Variovorax paradoxus: one gene and its partner. The protein of the gene in region 2 interacts with the protein of the main gene of each other region in a pairwise test. Links are inferred from orthologs where the notes say so. Each region holds a gene or a part of one and is shown on either strand. Other genes may lie near its edges.

What was found.
Region 1: the proteins of nadE (region 2) and dnaA interact in binary tests that used the Escherichia coli proteins (3 or more experiments, as listed by UniProt). The link is inferred for Variovorax paradoxus from one-to-one orthologs.

The regions. Positions count from the first base shown.
Region 1 is NZ_CP123990.1:177,616-180,743, reverse strand. The notes cover bases 318-3,128. They hold dnaA (chromosomal replication initiator protein DnaA), read right to left. Parts: upstream 2,508-3,128; coding sequence 1,128-2,507; downstream 318-1,127. Other genes in these bases: QHG62_RS00810 (ribonuclease P protein component), read left to right, coding at 3,048-3,128; rpmH (50S ribosomal protein L34), read left to right, coding at 2,827-2,961; dnaN (DNA polymerase III subunit beta), read right to left, coding at 318-1,038. In the rest of the region: more of dnaN, read right to left, coding at 1-317. UniProt on the Escherichia coli protein: Plays an essential in the initiation and regulation of chromosomal replication. Binds in an ATP-dependent fashion to the origin of replication (oriC) to initiate formation of the DNA replication initiation complex once per cell cycle.
Region 2 is NZ_CP123990.1:4,519,989-4,523,197, reverse strand. Bases 236-3,127 are described here. They hold nadE (ammonia-dependent NAD(+) synthetase), read left to right. Parts: upstream 236-1,201; coding sequence 1,202-2,053; downstream 2,054-3,127. Other genes in these bases: QHG62_RS21750 (PAS domain-containing hybrid sensor histidine kinase/response regulator), read right to left, coding at 2,050-3,127; QHG62_RS21760 (phospholipase A), read left to right, coding at 236-1,162. In the rest of the region: more of QHG62_RS21760, read left to right, coding at 1-235; more of QHG62_RS21750, read right to left, coding at 3,128-3,209. UniProt on the Escherichia coli protein: Catalyzes the ATP-dependent amidation of deamido-NAD to form NAD. Uses ammonia as a nitrogen source.

The DNA of each region.
Region 1 (3,128 bases), 4.3 Mb from region 2 along the record:
GTTGGAGTCGGCCAGGTCCAGCTTGACCATGTCCTGGCCCATATTGGCGAGGGCGTCGATCAGGTAGGTTACGTTGAAGCCGATCTCGATGGCGTCGCCGCCGTAGTCGATGTCGAGCTCGTCCTGTGCTTCTTCCTGCTCGGCGTTGTTCGATGCAATGCGCAGCGTGCCGGGCTCGATGTTCAGGCGCACGCCCTTGAACTTTTCGCTGGTCAGAATGGCGGTGCGCTGCAGGCTGGCCAGCAAAGGGGCGCGGCCGAGCGTGACGCTGTTCTTGTGGTTCTTGGGAATCACGCGGTTGTAGTCGGGGAACTTGCCCTCGACCAGCTTGGTAACGAACTCCATGCCGCCAAAGCTGAACTTGGCCTGGTTGTTCGCAAACTGCATCTCGATGGCGCCTTCGGCGTCAGACAGCAGGCGCTGCATTTCGAGCACGGTCTTGCGCGGAAGAATCACTTCCTGGCGCGGCACTTCGACGTCGAGCGTGGCCGACGAAAACGCCAGGCGGTGGCCGTCGGTGGCCACCAGGCTCAGCTGCTTGCCTTCGGCCACGAACAGGATGCCGTTGAGGTAGTAGCGGATGTCGTGCACGGCCATGGCAAAGGAGACTTGCGAGAGCAGGTCCTTCAGCGTCTTTTGCGGCACGCTGAACACGGGGCCGAAATTGGCGGCCTCTTGCACCAGCGGAAAGTCTTCGGCCGGCAGCGACTGCAGCGTGAAGCGGCTCTTGCCGCCCTTGAGCACCAGCTTGCTCGCGCTCGATTCGAGGCTCACGGTCTGGTCGGCCGGCATGGTGCGCAGGATGTCGATGAGCTTGCGCGCGCCGATGGTGGTGGTGAAGTTGCCTTCGTCGCCGCCAAGCTCGGCCGTGGTGCGGATCTGGATCTCGAGGTCGCTGGTTGTGAGCTGCAGCTGGCCGCCGGTCTTGCGAATCAGCACGTTGGCCAGGATAGGCAGGGTATGGCGCCGTTCCACGATGCCCGCCACCGATTGCAGCGCGGCGAGGACTTTGTCTTGGGTTGCCTTCAAAACGATCATGTCTTCTTCCTCTTCTCTTATCTCTTTGAATCCGCTTGTAAGACGCCATTCTCCGCTGTTGCGGGTGGCTTTCTTGATGACATCCGGGGTCAGCCCTTGAGCGTTTGTTCGAGCACGTGGAGTTGCTGGTTCAGTTCGGTGAGCTGCTGGCGCTCGCCCGAGATCTTGCGCACCGCATGCAGCACCGTCGTGTGATCGCGCCCACCGAACAGCTCGCCGATTTCCGGCAGGCTCTTCTGGGTGAGTTCCTTGGCCAGGTACATCGCGATCTGCCGCGGCCGCGCAATGCTGGCCGGGCGCTTCTTGCTGTACATGTCGGCGACCTTGATCTTGTAGTAGTCGGCCACCGTCTTCTGGATATTTTCGACCGAGATCTGCCGATTCTGGATCGACAGCAAGTCGCGCAGCGCCTCGCGCGCCAGGGCGATCGAGATTTCTTTCTGGTTGAAGCGCGAGTAAGCCAGGATCTTGCGCAGCGCGCCTTCGAGCTCGCGCACGTTGGAGCGCACGTTCTTGGCAACGAAGAAGGCGACTTCTTCCGGCATTTCGGCCGATTCGGCGCGCGCCTTGTTGATCAGGATGGCCACGCGCATTTCGAGCTCGGGCGGCTCTATGGCGACCGTCAGGCCCGAATCGAAACGCGAAACCAGGCGCTCGTGGATGTCGGCCAGGCCCTTGGGATAGGTGTCGCTGGTCATCACGATGTGCGACTTCTTGGCCAGCAGGGCCTCGAACGCATTGAAGAATTCTTCCTGCGTGCGGTCCTTGTTGGCGAAGAACTGCACATCGTCGATCAGGAGCAGGTCGAGCGAGTGGTAGCGCTCCTTGAATTCGTCGAAAGTCTTGCGCTGGTAGGCCTTGACCACATCCGACACGAACTGCTCGGCGTGGATGTAGAGAACTTTGGAATCGGGCCGGTCGGCGAGCAGCCGGTTACCCACAGCATGCATCAGGTGGGTCTTGCCCAGGCCCACGCCGCCGTAGATGAACAGCGGGTTGTACAGATGCCCCGGCATGCCGGCCACGTGCATGGCGGCAGCGCGCGCCATGCGGTTGGCCGTGCCCTCCACCAGCGTGTCGAAGGTGAGGCCCGAATTAAGGCGATTCTTGAAACCTGCAGCGGCCGGCTCCTCGCCCGGGCCGGCCATGTCGCGCGGCACGTCGGTCTCTGCCATGACGGCAATGGGGGCAGACCGCACGGGCGCTTCGCGCGGAGCAAGCGCTAACTCTACTGCCACGGGCTGGCCGTACATCTTCTCGGCCATGGCGGCAATCTTGCCGGCGTACTGGGCGCGGATCCAGTCGAGCTTGAAGCGGTTGGCAACGAACACCGTCATGCGCGAAAGGTCGTCGGTGACCTGCGCCGTCAGGGGTTTGATCCAGGTATTGAATTGCTGCTCGGACAGCTCCTGCGCGAGCTGGTCGACACAGGCCTGCCAGAGGCTTTCACCGATGCCGTCAGTCGACATGGGTGCTTGAAAAAGTGGTTCGTCCCTCGTCCATTTTTTGGTATATGTATTGTGGATATTCTCTGCTGCAAGGCGGCCCGCATTCTAACTTGTCAAAACCTTATCCACATCCCCCGGGGCACCATGCAAAGGCCCGCAAAGTTACTCGATGTTTGGTGTTGGGCCGAATGTTTGCGATAATTGCGGGTTTCCCTGAAAACCTCATTGCGTCTTTCGGGGGTCATCCGAAAAACGCTCCCAGCGCCCGCCTGCTCAATGCGGCCTTTCAAGGCTTCGTCGGGCACGGTGGATATCGGGGGAATCAGCAGGAAATCTCATCATGAAACGCACTTACCAAGCTTCCAAAGTCCGCCGCGCCCGTACCCACGGCTTTCTGGTCCGCATGAAGACCCGTGGCGGCCGCGCCGTCATCAACGCACGCCGCGCCAAGGGCCGCAAGCGCCTGGCCGTCTGACGGCAGTTCCTCTGCCGTTGCCAGCCGCCGATCCGCCAGCGCCAGCTTTTGTAGCCAGTGTTTCTGGCGTGTCCGGCCCGGCTTCCATGCAGCGGCTCAAGACCCGCGCGCAATTCCAGGCCGTCCTCGCAGGTGCCACCGTGGCGCGCACTGCTCATTTCGCATTG
Region 2 (3,209 bases):
CCACCTACGAACCACTCTTGCCGCGAGCCTGCTGGCGCCCGGCCTCTTTGCGTCGTCTCTGGCCAGCGCACAAGCGGTGGAAAAGCCCTCCAGCCCGCTGGCTGATGCCCAACTGACCTGGCAGCAGTGCGCCGCACTGGGCAACAACAACGAAGCCCGGCTGGCCTGCTTCGACCGCTGGGCGCAGCAGCAGACACTGCCCTCGGTGTCGGTGCCGGCCGCGCCGCCGGTGCTGGCAAGCACGCAGCCCGCACCGCCGGTGGATGGCTCCATTCCGGCCACCCGCGTGGTGTCGGTCGCCACCAGCGAGGGCTGCCGCGACCGGCAGTATTCGGCGCTCTCGCGCTTCTGGGAGCTGGAGAACGGCAGCGACTGCGGCACCTTCGTGTTCCGCGGCTACCGGCCATTGAATGTGTCGGCCTCGGCCGCCACCAGCAAGCCGGACACGCCCACCTCGCCCGCCGAAGGCCACACCGCCTCTCCCGTGAACTACCAGGCGAATGAAATGCGCATCGGCCTCTCGGTGCGTACCAAGATCGCGCAGGGCCTGCTCACGCAGAACGACCCGATCAAGAAAGACTCGCTCTGGTTCGCGTATTCGCAGCAGTCGACCTGGCAGCTGTTCAACGGCTCGATCTCGCGGCCGTTCCGCACCACCGACCATGAGCCCGAGCTGATGTATGTCTATCCGCTGGACTTCAAGCTGCCCGGCGGCTGGCGCTGGCGCTATGCGGGCGTGGGCCTGGTGCACCAGTCGAACGGCCAGAGCCTGCCGTTGTCGCGCAGCTGGAACCGCGTGTACCTGATGGGCGGGGCCGAGCTGGACGACCGCTTCAGCATTACCGGGCGCGTCTGGCAGCGGCTGTCGGAAGACGTGGCCAAGGACGACAACCCCGACATTTCCAGCTACATCGGCCGTGCCGAAGTTACCGGCCGCTGGAACTTCAACCGCGACAACAGCCTGGGCCTCACGGTGCGCAACAACCTGCGCGACAGCGGGCGCGGTTCGATCCGGCTCGAGTGGCTGAAGGCCATCGGCGATCCGACCACCAGCAACCTGCGCTTCCACACGCAACTGTTCCACGGCTATGGCGATACGCTGGTGGACTACAACCGGAAGCGCACCGTGCTGAGCATCGGTCTCAGCCTGGTCGATTTCTAATCCCGCTCCAATGAATGAATGAATGCAGAAAGGCCGTCCATGAATGCTGGTGAACTTGCCCCCGTCGACGCCGTGCAGCGCGAGATCATTGCCGCGCTGCATGTGGCGCCGGTGTTCGATGCCGCACAAGAGGTCGAGCGGCGCATCGACTTTCTGGCCGGCTACCTGCGCACCACGGGCTTGAAGACATTGGTGCTGGGCATCAGCGGCGGTGTCGATTCGCTGGTTGCCGGCTGCCTTGCGCAACGCGCGGTGGAGCGGCTGCGCGCCGAAGGACGCGACGCCACGTTCATTGCCATGCGCCTGCCCTACGGCGTGCAGAAGGACGAAGCCGAGGCGCAACGCTCGCTCACGGTGATCAAGCCCGACCGCACCCTGACCGTCGACATCCGGCCCGCCGCAGACGGCATGCTCGCGGCATTGAAAGGCGGCGATCTTGTGTTCCGCGATGCGGCGCATGAAGACTTCGTGCTCGGCAACATCAAGGCACGCCAACGCATGATTGCGCAGTTCGCAGTGGCCGGCGCGCACGACGGCATCGTCATCGGCACCGACCATGCGGCCGAGGCCCTGATGGGCTTCTTCACCAAATTCGGCGACGGCGCGGCCGACGTGACGCCGCTCACCGGCCTCAACAAGCGCCGCGTGCGTGCGCTCGCGCAGCAACTGGGCGCACCCGATGCGCTGGTGTTCAAAGTGCCCACCGCCGACCTCGAATCGCTGGTGCCGCAAAAGCCCGACGAAGACGCGTTCGGCGTCAGCTACGAGCAGATCGACGACTTCCTCGAGGGCAAGCCGGTATCCCCCGCGGCGCGCGAGATCATTCTTTCAACGCACCGCAAGAGCGCCCACAAGCGGGCGCTGCCCGTGGAGCCGCCGCACCCGGCCTAGGACCGCGACGTTTCGAGCAGTTGTTCGAGCAGCGCGGTCAGCTTGTCGATGTCCACGGGCTTTGTCAGGTGGGCGCGAAAGCCCGCCTCGAGGCTGGTTTCCCGGTCGCTGGCCTGGCCGTAGCCGGTAATGGCAATCAGCGGCGGCGGGTTGATCATTTCGGCCCGCAGGCGCTTGGCAACTTCATACCCGCTGAGGTCCGGCAGGCCGATGTCCAGCAGCACCACGTCCGGGTCTTGCGCCTTCACCGCCTCGATGGCTGACAGGCCGCCGTGCGCAACGCTGGCCTTGTAGCCCAGCGCATCCAGCAGCAGCGCCATGGTTTCGGCCGCGTCCACGTTGTCGTCCACCACCAGCACGCACTGCTCGCCCACGGGCCGCGGCTGCGCCTCGAGCGTGGTCACCGGCGGCTGGGTGGTGCGGAACTGCACCACGAACTCGCTGCCTTCCCCCGCCCTTCCGGTGCTGAATGCGCTCACCCGGCCCTCGTGCAGGGCCGTCAGTTGCTGCACCAGGCTGAGCCCCAGCCCCAGGCCACCCTGCGTCCTTGCCATGTTCTGCTCGCCCTGCACGAACAGGTCGAAAATCCGCTGCAGGTCTTTCGGCGGTATGCCGGGCCCGTCGTCGCGCACGCTGATGTCGGCATCTTCGCCGACCTGCGAGAGCGAGACATGGATGTTGCCGCCGTTGTGGGTGAACTTTGCGGCGTTGTGAATCAGGTTGCTGACGATCTGGATGATGCGTGCGCGGTCGCCCGAGATCCACGGGTCGTCCTGCCCGCAGTGCAGATGCAAGGCCTGCGACTTGCTGTCGATCAGCGGCCGGACTGCCTCGGCGGCCTCTGCAATGGCGTCGCGCAAGCGCACCGGCTTGCTCTCCAGGTGGATCTTGCCGCTGGTGATGCGGCCCACGTCGAGCAGGTCGTCCACCAGCCTGGTCATCTGCCTGAGCTGCCGGCCGATGATGTCGCGCCCGTGGGCAATGACCGCCGATTCCGTCTTCTCGCGCTTGAGCAGTTCGAGCGCATTCGAAATCGGCGCCAGCGGATTGCGCAGTTCGTGCCCGAGCATCGCAAGAAAGTTGGTGACCCGGCGTCCCTCGTCTTCCAGCGCGGTCACGCGGCGCCGCTCCGTCAGGTCGCGCGTCACCTTGGCAA